Regions from separate parts of the Pseudarthrobacter sp. 902506025 genome, predicted to be linked through region 4. Evidence: riboswitches for the same ligand, from Rfam matches in the RefSeq annotation. Region 4 holds a riboswitch; each other region holds the start of a gene.
What was found. A riboswitch is a leader RNA that binds a small molecule or an ion and turns the genes downstream of it on or off. The one in region 4 is predicted to bind thiamine pyrophosphate.
Positions count from the first base shown of each region.

Region 1: another riboswitch for thiamine pyrophosphate. It lies ahead of AB0280_RS08235 (FAD-dependent oxidoreductase); the one in region 4 lies ahead of thiC (phosphomethylpyrimidine synthase ThiC).
Region 2: another riboswitch for thiamine pyrophosphate. It lies ahead of AB0280_RS04090 (ECF transporter S component); the one in region 4 lies ahead of thiC (phosphomethylpyrimidine synthase ThiC).
Region 3: another riboswitch for thiamine pyrophosphate. It lies ahead of thiD (bifunctional hydroxymethylpyrimidine kinase/phosphomethylpyrimidine kinase); the one in region 4 lies ahead of thiC (phosphomethylpyrimidine synthase ThiC).

Region 1 covers NZ_JBFBKW010000003.1:224,189-227,390, forward strand. Annotated here, with positions in the region: gene AB0280_RS08225 (thiazole synthase) at 1-70, opposite strand, end outside; gene thiS (sulfur carrier protein ThiS) at 75-311, opposite strand; gene AB0280_RS08235 (FAD-dependent oxidoreductase) at 308-1,609, opposite strand; TPP riboswitch at 1,602-1,720, opposite strand; gene thiE (thiamine phosphate synthase) at 1,748-2,497, shown strand; gene AB0280_RS08245 (RNB domain-containing ribonuclease) at 2,537-3,202, shown strand, end outside.
Region 2 covers NZ_JBFBKW010000002.1:59,710-62,911, reverse strand. Annotated here, with positions in the region: gene AB0280_RS04095 (ABC transporter ATP-binding protein) at 1-839, opposite strand, end outside; gene AB0280_RS04090 (ECF transporter S component) at 839-1,462, opposite strand; TPP riboswitch at 1,530-1,670, opposite strand; gene AB0280_RS04085 (heme-degrading domain-containing protein) at 1,757-2,299, shown strand; gene AB0280_RS04080 (iron-containing redox enzyme family protein) at 2,488-3,202, shown strand, end outside.
Region 3 covers NZ_JBFBKW010000009.1:86,519-89,720, forward strand. Annotated here, with positions in the region: gene AB0280_RS15975 (Rne/Rng family ribonuclease) at 1-1,461, shown strand, start outside; TPP riboswitch at 1,642-1,739, shown strand; gene thiD (bifunctional hydroxymethylpyrimidine kinase/phosphomethylpyrimidine kinase) at 1,747-3,202, shown strand, end outside.
Region 4 covers NZ_JBFBKW010000011.1:55,274-58,475, reverse strand. Annotated here, with positions in the region: gene AB0280_RS17860 (alpha/beta hydrolase) at 1-2, shown strand, start outside; gene thiC (phosphomethylpyrimidine synthase ThiC) at 1-1,825, opposite strand, end outside; TPP riboswitch at 1,821-1,928, opposite strand; gene AB0280_RS17850 (amidohydrolase family protein) at 2,006-3,088, shown strand; gene AB0280_RS17845 (VOC family protein) at 3,187-3,202, shown strand, end outside.

The DNA.
Region 1 (3,202 bases), on a different contig from region 4:
CGCCGTCAATCACCAGGGCGTCGGCGGCGCCCGCGTTTCCGGCGGGGTTGATGGTGCTGGTTTCGGTCATGGCGTCAGCCTCCCTGTACTGCAGTGACAAGTTCAATATCGTCGCCCTCGGCGAGCGCGGTGGCGAACCATTGGCTCCGCGGCACCACCTGGGCATTATGTGCGACGGCGACGCCCAGTTTCCCGCCGTCCGTCGCCTGTCCGTTGGGTGCCAGCGGGCGTCCGGTGACTTGGCTGACGAGCGTGGTGATGGAGGCGCCGTCGGCCACCTCGTGCGTGTTTCCGTTCAGGGTGATGTTCACGCTGTCTCCTTGATGTGGGGTGTGGTGGCGGCTGCCGCCGGCCGGGAGAACCGCTCCGGGCTGAAGGGCGACCAGCGGGAATCTGATGTCCCGTCCAGCAGTGCCGTGCAGATGGCGGCTGCGGCGGGGGTGAGCAGGACGCCGTGCCGGAAGAACCCGGTGGCGATGATGAGTCCCGGGACATGCCCGGCGGCAGGGTTTCCGGACCCCGGATCCACCGGCACGCGGCCCAGCAGGGGCGCGTTGTCGGGGGTACCGGGGCGGGCCCGGGCGGTGCACTCGAGCAGTTCCAGTTCAGCGACGGCGGGCACCAGCGCCTGAGCGTCCCGCAGCAGCTGGTAGACGCCTCCGGCGCTCACGGCATCGGAGAGCGCGTCCTCGCGCTGGGTTGCCCCGATCACCACGGTCCCGTCCTGCCGGGGGACGATGTAGACGGGGACTCCGTGCACCAGCCCACGAACCGTGGAGGTCACCAGGGGCTGGAGGTGCTGCGGAACGGCGAGACGGAGTATGTCCCCGTGGACTGGGCGCAGTGGCAGGTCGAGGCCGTCGGGCAGGCCGCCAAGGTCCCCTGCCTGCAGGCCGTTGGCCACGATGGTTTCCGTTGCCAGGACGGTGCCGCCGCCGGCGAGGCTGGCACCGGCAACCGTTCCGCCCTCCCACAGCAGGCCGGTGGCCCGGTCCGGCACGGCATACCCGTCCACCGCGCCCGCGGCGGCCAGCTCCGGGGACGTCAGTGCAACGCCCGCGAGGGCCAGCCGCAGGGCCGCCACCAGGCGCCGGGGGTCCACTTGGTGGTCCGCGGGTGTGTCCAGGGCACAGGCGATGGCGGGGCTGAGGAGCGGCTCGCGTTTGCGGGCTTCGCGCACGGCCAGGGGCTCCACCCCCAGTCCGTTGGCCTGTTGTACCGCGCGGAGGTCCATCAGCGCGCGGCGGTCCGCGGCGTCGGCACCCACGGCGAGTGTCGGCGTCGTCAGGTATCCGCAATCCGCCCCCGTCGCGCCGGCGATCCCCGCGGCGAACCCTGGCCAGCGGGACGACGCCTCAAGCATCAGTTCCAGGAGGTCCTCCTCCTGGTAGTGCAGTTCGCTGACCGGGGCCAGCATGCCCGCGGCGGCCCAGCTGGCACCGTTTCCGGGTGCGTCGTCGATCAGGGCAACGGAGCGTCCGGAACGCTGCGCCTCCCAGGCGATGCCGTGGCCCACCACTCCCCCGCCGATGACGGCGACGTCGGCCCGGACAGTGGAGTTTGCGCTGGCGCCTTCGGGCCCGGGGAGACTGTCAACGGGGTTGCGCATGTGGTTCCTTCCCTACGCCGGCATTAACCGGATCAGGTCAAGCGGTCGGCTCTGACGCCCTCTCAGCCCGGCGCTTTATGACAGCTGCCGCGGGCTCCCGCAGTACCAGCCCAGTTTAGAGGAACTAGGCTTGCAGGCATGAATGTGTCCGCCTCATCCCTGCCCGCCGGCCCCCACGCCCCAGCCTCCGCTGCCCTCCCCGCCGAAGTTGCCAACGCCGGCCACATTGACGCCCTCAAGGCAGCGCGCCTGTACCTCTGCACCGACGCACGGACTGCGCGCGGCGATTTCGCGGACTTCGTTGACGCCGCGTTTGCCGGCGGCGTGGACATCATCCAGCTGCGCGACAAGACCATCGAAGCCGCAGAGGAACTGGACCTCCTGGCGGTCCTGAAGGAAACAGCGGTACGCCATGGCCGGCTGTGGGCCGTCAACGACCGTGCGGACATCGCCGTGCTGTCCGGGGCGCCGGTGTTCCACATCGGCCAGAAGGACCTTCCGCTGCCGGCAGCGCGGACGCTGGTCAACGGCAACGCGGCCATTGGGCTCTCCAGCCACACCACTGACCAGGTGGACGCCGCTTTGGCCGCAACGGTGGGGCCGTCCGGGCTGGACTACTTCTGTGTGGGTCCGGTCTGGGCCACGCCCACCAAACCCGGCAGGGCCGCCGTCGGCCCTGAACTGGTGGCATATGCCGCCGAAGCCTCCCGGCAGGCCGGAGATCCCGTGCCATGGTTTGCCATCGGCGGCATCGACCACGGAAACGTCCGTGACGTGGTGGAGGCCGGTGCCGGCAGGATCGTGGTGGTCCGCGCCATCACCGAAGCACCCGACCCCGCAGCCGCCGCCGCCTCCCTTCTCGACGCGCTGGACGGCACCGGCTCCTGAGCCTGCTTAATTCCGGGACTTGGGGATACGCTGATTTTTGTGTCACATCATCGGTTGGCCCCCAACGTCCATGACCACAAGAACGCCCTGGAAGAGGCGCTGGGCCTGCTGCGGACGGAACTTGAACTGCCGGGACCGTACCCCGCCGAAGCAGTGGAAGACGCCCGCGCCGCCGTCGCCGCGCTGAAACTGCCGTCCTACGACCTGACCGCCGTCGGATTCGTGACCATCGATCCGGCGTCGTCCACGGACCTGGACCAGGCAGTGTTCATCGAACCGGACGGAAACGGCTACCGGGTTATGTACGCCATCGCCGACGTTCCGGCGTTTGTTGCTCCGGGCGGCCCGCTGGACGCCGAGACGCGGCGCCGCGGACAGACGTTCTACGCCCCGGACGGCCGGATCCCGCTGCACCCCGAGGTGATCAGCGAGGGCGCCGGAAGCCTGCTGCCCGGCCAGGAGTGTTCGGCTTTCGTCTGGGACTTCACGCTCGACGGCGACGCGACAGTGCTGTCCGTGGGCGTCCGGAGGGCGCGGGTCATCAGCCGTGACAAGCTCAGCTATAAAGGCGCCCAGGCCGATCTCGACGCCGGGACTGCCTCCCCCGTACTGGGCCTCCTCCGCGAGGTGGGACTGAAGCGGGTGGCGCTGGAACGGGCACGCGGGGGCGCCAGCCTGAACATGCCTGAGCAGGAGATCGTCCAG
Region 2 (3,202 bases), on a different contig from region 4:
GCCGGGACGGCGGCGCGGGCGCGTGTGGCCGGCACATACCCGGGCACCCACACGCCGGCAGCGGCCAGCATGGTCCGCGCCTCCGTAAGGACGCGGTCCGGCGGCCCGTCCAGGAGCACTGCAGGATCCGCGGCGGAGCCGGGCTGCAGGACCACGATCCGGTCCACGAGGTCCTTCCAGACGGACACCCGGTGCTCCACCACCACCAGCGTCGCCCCGGTTTTGTCCAGGGAGCGGGCCACGGCGTCGCGGACCTCCAGCACGCCGTCCGGGTCCAGGTTGGCGGTGGGCTCGTCCAGCAGGATCAGTCCGGGACGCATCGCCAGGATGCCCGCCAGCGCCAGGCGCTGCTTTTGGCCGCCGGAGAGGGCCGACGTCGGGTGGTCCAGCGGGAGGTGGGCGAGCCCGACGTCGGCAAGTGCCTCGTGAACGCGCGGCCAGATGGCGTCGCGGGGCACCGCAAGGTTTTCGGCGCCGAAGGCGACGTCGTCCCCCACCCGCGACAGGACCACCTGGGTCTCCGGGTCCTGCTGCATGAGGCCGGCGCGGCCGCGCCGTGCCCGTGGCGGGGCCCCGTCCACCAGCAGCGAACCGGACTCGTCGGCGTCGCCTGCCTCGCCGTCGTCGTTGATGTCCCCCAGGACGCCGGCAAGGGCGTGCAGCAGCGTGGACTTCCCGGCGCCGGAGGGCCCCAGCAGGAGCACCCGCTCCCCGGGGGCGATGTCCAGGTCAAGGCCGTGGACGGCGGGCTTGGCCCGGCCGGCGTGCCGCCATCCCCAGCCGCGGGCGGCGATGGCGGCAGGCCGGACCATGCCGGAGGCGTCCTGGGAGGGTGCCATCAGGAGAAGACGGGCTCCGTGGCAGCCTTGCGGGACGCGAAGGAGCTCAGCACGCCGGTGCGGGCCAGGCCGCGGGTGGCAAGCCAGGACAAAGCGCCCGCCAGGATGGCCCCGGAAAGGGTGGTCAGCACGATGTAGGCGAGCTTGTCCGCGCCGGAGTAGGCAATGTTCCAGCCCCACGGGGCAAACGAGTCATTCAGGCCGCAGAAGAACCCTGCCGCGGCGCCGGCCAGCAGCGATACAGGAAGGTTGAACTTGCGGTAGACGAAGATCGCGAAAATGATTTCCGCGCCCAGGCCCTGGATGAAACCCGAAAACAGGACCGAGGCGCCGTACTGGGAACCCATCAGCAGTTCGCCGGTGGCGGCTACGGTCTCGCAGAACAGGGCAGCCCCGGGCTTGCGGATGATGAGCATGCCCAGCACCCCGGGAATCATCCAGCCGCCGGCGAGCAGTCCGGTCAGGGGCGGGTAGGCGGCGTTCATGGGGGCGGACAGTGCGGCGGCCCCCTGGTCCCATGCCCAGAAAATGACGCCGCCCGCGATGGCCACCAGGGCGGCGACGACGATGTCCACGACGCGCCAGGACTTACTGGTGGTCTTCTTGATTGCTGCAGTACTCATGTGATCCTCCTGGGAAACAGGAGGGGAAAGTGGACCCGGCTGCCGGCCTGTGGCCGTGCATCCGCGACACTTTGAGAACTCGACTCCCTTGCGCCGGTACTAACCGGATCAGGTTCGAGGGTCTGCGGCTGTCCGCACTCTCAGCGCCCACCTGCGGTGCCCGGCCTGCGCCAGGATGCCCGACGGCGGCGCTCCCCTGTCGTTTTTAGTGTTGCTTTGTGGTTGGGTAACGCTGTTCATTTCGCCCAGTTGGGCGTGGTCAAGTTTACACCTGGCAGGAGTAGATTGAGGGCCATGACCGCCAATCCACCGGATGTGACCGGGTTCGATCCTGATTCCAGCGACGCCCAGCCGGAGGGCTCACTGGAGGCGCAGATTGCCCGCATCGAGGCGGAGGTCCGGGAGCTCCAGTTCCCCGGCTTCTCGCTGGACGATGCGTTGAACCTTGGCCTGCTCCTCGTTGAACTGGGCAAGGAGCGGTCGTTGCCCATCGCCATCGACATCGCCAAGGGTGAGCAGGTGCTGTTCCATGTCGCACTTCCTGGCGCCACGCCTGACAACGGCCACTGGATCCGGGCCAAGCAGCGCACTGCCCTCCGGTACGAGGTGCCCTCCCTCCTGGTGGGACTGCGTGGCCGGCTGGGCGGCGGCCGGATCGAGGACAACGCCTGGTTCGACCAGTCCCGCTATGCGGCACACGGGGGCGCGTTTCCGATCCACGTCACGGGCGTTGGGGTGGTGGCTTCCGTGGCGGTGTCCGGACTGCCGCAGCTGCAGGACCACGAACTGGTGGTTGAGGCACTGCGCGACATCCTGGGGTCGGCGCTGGACGAGTAGCGCCGGCCAACCAGCCCTGGCTGACCAGGCGCAGCGGGACAAGCACCGTACATGCCCGGCGACACCAGGCCGCTTAGCTTTCATTAGTAATCATGCTTACTATATTGTCCCCGGGGTACGACCACCACAGGGAATGGGAGCACCTTCGGCGTCCCTTCCCGCAACCGGCGCGGCAACCAAGGAGCACCATGAGAATCCCGGACACCAGAGGCCCCATCAGCAGCGCCCTCTTTGCGGCCCTGTCCAAGGCCCCTGATGCAGCCACGCCCGAGCTGGACGGGCTGCACCGGCTGGTCGCGGGGCAGGTGGCCCGAACCGGTGACATCATCGCCGACGAAGACATCCAGCTGTCCCTCTTTTGCCTCTACGAACTGCATTATTCGGGCCTGGACGGGGTCAGCGACGCCTGGGAGTGGGAACCGGCCCTGATCAGGGTCCGGCGCCTGATCGAGGAACCCTTCGAAGCCGCCCTTCGTGCCGCCGCACGCCAGGCCGCCGGTGACGCCGACCTGCCCGCCGGGATTGCCATGACCAGCGATGCCGTTGCCGACGTCCTTTTTGGCCTCGCCGGTATGGACACCGGTCCCAGCGTTTCCCGCTTTGTCGCACGGAAGGCAAGCCTGGAGCAGCTCAAAGAGTTCCTGATCCACAAGTCCGTGTACCAGTTGAAAGAAGCGGATCCGCACACCTGGGCCATTCCGCGGCTCACCGGCCGGGCGAAGGCTGCCCTCGTGGAAATCCAGGCGGACGAATACGGCGGCGGCAGGCCGGAACGGATGCACAGCGCGCTGTTTGCCCGGACCATGCGCGGGCTGGGCCTGGACGACAGGTACGGCGCGTACGTCGACACCATCCCGGCCGTCTCCCTCGCATCCGTGAACCTCATGTCGCTGTGCGGCCTGA
Region 3 (3,202 bases), on a different contig from region 4:
ATCGAGGCCTACGTCACCTATGTGGCGCCGGACCTTGTGGGCCGCCTTGAGAAGTGGACCAAGGACCAGGACATCTTCGCCGCCTGGCGCATCGACGAGCAGATCCACAAGGCGCTTGAACGGAAGGTCTTCCTGCCCTCCGGCGGCTCCCTGGTGATCGACCGTACCGAGGCGATGACCGTGGTGGACGTCAACACGGGCAAGTTCACCGGCAGCGGCGGCAACCTTGAGGAGACCGTCACCAAGAACAACCTTGAGGCAGCCGAGGAAGTGGTGCGCCAGCTGAGGCTGCGCGATATCGGCGGCATCATCGTGATCGACTTCATCGACATGGTGCTCGAATCCAACCGCGACCTGGTCCTGCGCCGCCTGGTGGAGTGCCTGGGCCGTGACCGGACCAAGCACCAGGTGGCCGAGGTCACCTCGCTTGGCCTGGTCCAGATGACCCGCAAGCGCATGGGCACCGGACTGCTGGAAGTCTTCGGCGAGCAGTGCGAGGCCTGCGCCGGCCGTGGCGTTGTGACCCACGACGATCCCGTGGAGCACCGCCGCGCCAACATCGTTGCCGCCGAGCACCACGTCCAGCGCACCGACAACCGGCCCGAAGCCCGCGCGGAAGCCCGTCCGGAAGGGCAGCGGAACGACAATGCCCAACCCGGCGTGCGTACTGAACGCAAGCGGCGGCGCGGACGCGGCGGGCAGCAGCCCGAAGCGGCCCCGGCACCTGCCGTCCACGTGCACACGGTCCAGCCCGACCCGTCGGACGCCGAGCGGCACGCCAAGGCGGAGGCCACCAGGCTTGCCCTGGCGAACATTGCCGCTGCGGCCCACGCTGCCCACCTGCATGACGATGAGGTGGCGGCAGCCCGGCAGGTGCCTTCCGTGGAGCCTGCGCCGGCGCCCGTCGAGGAGAAGCACGACGCCGATGCCCCGGCACGTCCTGCGGCTGTCCTGACGTTCGGCGGCGAGGAAGTCCCGCTTCCGTTCGTGGAGCACGCTGAGGAACAGCATCCCCTGCCTGCCCTCACTCTGGACCGGCTCGCGGAAGCGTTCGCCCACCTTGGCCAGCCGGCTTCCCCTGTGGAGAACGCGCCTGCCAAGACCGCCGAAGCCGTGAAGGTGCCGGAGGCTGCGGTGCCGGAACGGCAGCACGACGGCGGGGGAGCGGAAGCCCGCGCCGCCGCAACGGAAGCTGCAGCCGGAAAGGACTACTCCGACCACACGCTGGAGCAGTCGCGACAGCGCAGGCCGCGGCGCCACCGTGCCGCCAGCCGTGCCCAGGGTGCCGCCAACGAGACCGCCGTCCAGCATCACGAAAACGTCCAGGCGGCAGGCGCAGGCCATTCGCACGCGGCCAAGGCTCCCGAACCCGTGAAGCCCCAGCAGGCACCGGCGGAACCGGGCAAGGCGCCCGAGGAACCCATCATCCTCGGCGTGGGTGTGCCTGCCTCGGAGCTCTAGGCGCAGGAGTTACCGGCCAAACGGCCACGCAGTAAGGAATCCCCGTCCTGCGGACGATTCACCCGGGAAGCACCGTGGGAATCGGCCGTGTGGCGGGGATTCCTGCTGCTGCGAGGTTGTTGTTTCCTTGACCCGAGGGCTGTCATCCTTTCCTCCTGGTGCGGCCTACGGGCTAGGGTGGAAACCGACACGGGGTGCCGCGCAGAAGGCCGGCTGAGATCCAGACCCGTTGAACCTGTCCGGCTAGTACCGGCGAAGGGATGTCTCTTGTCTTCGACCCTTTCCATGCCCCTTCCTGCTGCCTCCGGCGTTCCCACCGCGCTGCCCCCGGGCCGGGACGTCCCGCGGGTCCTCTCGATCGCGGGCTCCGACCCGTCCGGTGGCGCCGGCATCCAGGCCGACCTCAAAAGCATTGCCGCCCACGGCGGATACGGTATGGCTGCCATCACCGCCCTGACGGCACAGAACACCCGTGGCGTGCAGGCTGTCCACGTTCCTCCGGCCGCTTTCCTCGCCGAACAACTGGACGCGGTCAGCGACGATATCTCCATCGACGCGGTCAAGATCGGCATGCTGGGCGACGAGAGCGTCATCCGCACTGTCCGGCATTGGCTGGAGAAGGTGCGCCCCGCCGTCGTGGTCCTCGACCCCGTGATGGTGGCCACCAGTGGTGACCGGCTGCTGAAGGAATCCGCGGAGGCTGCCCTCCGCGAACTGCTGCCCCTGGCGCACCTCATCACTCCCAACCTCCCGGAGCTTGCCATGCTGGTGGGCGGGGACCCTGCCGGGACCTGGCCGGCGGCGCTGGACCAGGGAAGGCGCCTTGCCGAAGCCACCGGAGCCACCGTGCTGGTCAAGGGTGGCCACCTCGCGGGTGCAGACTGCCCGGACGCGCTGGTCAACACGGCCGGCCTCCTGTCCCAGGAAGTGGTGGAAGTGCACGGCAAACGAATTTCCACCCGCAACAGCCATGGCACCGGCTGCTCCCTGTCCTCCGCGATGGCCACCGTCCAGGCACGCCTTGGGGACTGGGAGGCATCGCTCCTGACGGTCAAGCCATGGCTGGCCGGCGCCCTTGAGAACTCGGAGCAGCTTGAGGTGGGCCAGGGCAACGGCCCCGTGCACCATTTCCACCATGTGCGGCCGGCCCCCGCGGAAGGCGCTTTCGCTGCCCGGCTGTGGACGGAAGCCCAGCAGGACGTGGCGGACATCTACGCCCTGGACTTCATCCGCGGCCTGGCCTCCGGAGACCTTGCTGAGAAGGACTTTGCCTACTACCTGGCGCAGGATGCCCTGTACCTGAACGGCTACTCCCGCGTCCTCGCCCGGGCCAGTGCCCTGGCCCCCTCCGAAGCGGAGCAGCTGTTCTGGGCCGGATCCTCGCAGCAATGCCTGGAGGTGGAGTCGGAGCTGCACCGCTCATGGCTCAGCACCCGCCCTGCCCAGGGCGGACTTGGCCCCGTCACCAAGGCCTACGTGGACCACCTCACTGCAGCGTCGGCGTCGGGAAGTTACGCCGTCCTGGCCGCCGCTGTTCTGCCCTGTTTCTGGCTCTACGCCGAGGTAGGGGAAAAGCTGCACGCCCAGTTCCTCGCCTCGGGAGCGCCTGACGGCCACGCCTACGCAGCCTGGCTCCGGACCTACGCCGACGAGGGCTTCGCCGAAGCCACCCGGCGGGCCATCGCCATCGTGGACGCGGCAGGGCGGAAGGCCTCCGACCATGAACAGGCGGCGATGGTGA
Region 4 (3,202 bases):
AGCTGCCGGCAGCGACCGTCGGTTCCGGCAGGTACACCTTGCCGCCCTTGGCCAGGAACTCCTGGCTCTTCTCCCGCATGCCGGATGCCATGTCCGCCAGTGCCGCCTGCGAGTCTGCCGACCCGTATTCGTCACGGATGTCCTGGCTGATCCGCATGGAGCAGAACTTGGGGCCGCACATGGAACAGAAGTGCGCCGTCTTGGCCGGTTCAGCGGGAAGCGTCTCGTCGTGGAACGCCTCCGCGGTCACAGGATCCAGGGACAGGGCGAACTGGTCGCGCCAGCGGAATTCGAACCGTGCCTTGGACAGGGCGTCGTCCCGTTCGTGCGCCCCCGGGTGGCCCTTGGCCAGATCCGCCGCGTGCGCCGCGATCTTGTAGGTGATGACACCCGTCTTGACGTCGTCCTTGTTGGGCAGGCCCAGGTGTTCCTTTGGCGTGACGTAGCAGAGCATGGCGGTCCCGTACCTGGCAATCTCGGTGGCGCCGATTGCCGACGTGATGTGGTCGTAGCCGGGAGCGATGTCGGTGACCAGCGGGCCCAGGGTATAGAAGGGCGCACCCTTGCACAGCTCCTGCTGCCGTTCCACATTCTCACGGACCAGGTGGAAGGGAACGTGGCCGGGCCCCTCCACCATCACCTGGACGTCGTACCCCCAGGCCCGCTGCGTCAGCTCGGCGAGCGTGTCCAGCTCCGCGAACTGCGCGGCGTCGTTGGCGTCCGCCGTGGAACCAGGGCGGAGGCCGTCACCCAGGGAGAAGGCGACGTCGTATTTGGCGAAAATTTCACACAGCTCGTCGAAGTGCGTGTACAGGAAGTTCTCCTGGTGGTGGGCCAGGCACCAGCCGGCCATGATGGAGCCGCCGCGCGAGACGATGCCGGTCACCCGGTTGGCCGTCAGCGGGACATAGCGGAGCAGCACGCCGGCGTGGATGGTCATGTAGTCCACACCCTGCTCGCACTGTTCGATCACGGTGTCGCGGAAGATCTCCCACGTGAGGGCGTTGGCCTCGCCGTTGACCTTTTCCAGCGCCTGGTAGATCGGCACCGTCCCGATCGGCACGGGGGAGTTGCGGATGATCCACTCCCGCGTGGTGTGGATGTCGTCGCCGGTGGAGAGGTCCATGACGGTGTCGGCACCCCACTGGGTGGCCCACTGCAGCTTGTCCACCTCCTCCGCGATGGAACTCGTCACCGCGGAGTTGCCAATGTTCGCGTTGATCTTCACCAGGAAAGCCTTGCCAATGATCATCGGCTCGGATTCCGGATGGTTGATGTTGTTCGGGATGATGGCCCTGCCGGCAGCAACCTCGCTGCGGACCAGCTCAACGTCGCAGTTTTCGCGCAGCGCCACGAAGCGCATTTCCTGCGTCACGATTCCCTGCCGGGCATAGTGCATCTGCGTCACCGTCCGGCCGTCGACGGCGCGGCGTGGCACCGGCTGTGCGCCCTTCCACTCCGCGGAGGCAGCACCGCGGCGCACGGCCGAGCGGCCGTCGTCGAGCAGGTTGCGCTCCCGGCCGCCGTAGGGTTCGGTGTCCCCGCGCGCGGCGATCCACTCTGCGCGGAAGGGCTGCAGCCCGCGGACGGGGTCGCTGCCGGGTCCGGCAGTCCGGTAGGTCCGGAAGGGTGCGTTCGGCTGGCCGTTGGGTGATGGTTCAAGGGAAATTTCCGTCACCGGTACCCGGATCCCGGACGCCTCATCCGCAAGGTAGGCGAGGGAATGGGACTTCAGGGACTGGGTTACCTGCGGAACTGATGTGTCGCCGGGCTCCCCGGCGGACGGCAGCAGGGCAGGGTTCAACTGCGTGTTTTGCGTACTCAAGGGAATACTCACTTCCTTCGCCGGCATTACCCGGACAGGTTCAACGGTCGCAGGCTGCGTCAGCCCGATCTCAGCCCCTGCAAGGGCACCCGTGTGGTCAGGAACGAAGCTACCACAGGCCCCTGAACCAGGCTTGTCATAATTGCGGTGCTAGCCTGACCGGGCATCGAAAGGAGCCCCATGGCAGACATCATCCACTTCCGTGGACCCGTCCTGACCGCGCCGGACCGGGTGCGGCATGGACTTTGGTCGGTGGACGGAAGGCTCACGTTCAACAAGCCGGACACTCCTCCCGGCCGGGTACTCGACGGCTGGGTCCTGCCGGGCTTCGTGGACGCCCACTGCCACATCGGCCTGGGCCCTGCGGGCCCCGTGGAGCCCGCAGCCGCCAGGGACCAGGCGCAGGCGGACCTCAACGCCGGAACCCTCCTGGTCCGGGATGCCGGCTCGCCGGCGGATACCCGCTGGATGCAGGGTGGCAGGGACTTCCCGGTGTTGATCCGTGCCGGGCGCCATATCGCCCGGACGCGCCGTTACCTGCGCGGCTTCGCTGAGGAAGTTGAACCGGACGGCCTCGTGGAGGCCGTCCGCAAGCAGGCGCGCGACGGCGACGGCTGGGTCAAGCTGGTGGGTGACTGGATTGACCGCAGCGCCGGTGACCTGGCGCCGTCGTTTCCCGCCGCCGTCGTCCGCGATGCCGTCCAGGCGGCGCACGACGAAGGCGCCAGGGTGACGGCCCACTGCTTCGCCGAAGACACCCTCGACCAGGTGTTGGACGCCGGCATCGACTGCGTCGAGCACGCCACCGGGCTCCTGCCCCGCCACCTGCCCCGGTTCGTGGAGCAGGGCGTACCGATCGTGCCCACGCTCATCAATATCGCCACCTTCCCCGACATTGCCGCCCAAGCGGACGCGAAATTCCCGCGCTATGCAGCCCACATGCGCGCCTTATGGGAACGCAGGCTCGAGCGGGTGGCGGAAGCCCACACAGCGGGTGTGCGCATCTTTGCCGGCACCGATGCCGGCAGCGTGATCCGGCACGGCAGGATCACCGACGAAATCCTCGCCCTGCACGGCGCCGGCCTCCCCATGGACGCGGCCCTCGACTCCGCCTGCTGGGCAGCACGCAGTTGGCTGGGAGCGGATGGAGTGGAAGAGGGGGCCCGCGCCGACGTCGTCGTATGCCGGGAAGATCCGCGGGCTGTACCGGAGACCATTACGGCGCTGGAGCAGGTGGTGCTGGGCGGGCGGATCATTCGCTGACAAACGGTTCCCGGGGACTTGGAATAAATTGAAGCTTCAAGTAATTTTAATAGGTGACAGGCCGCCAATGGGACGGCCGCCAATGCAAGGAGCCTTCAATGACCGCATCAGCCA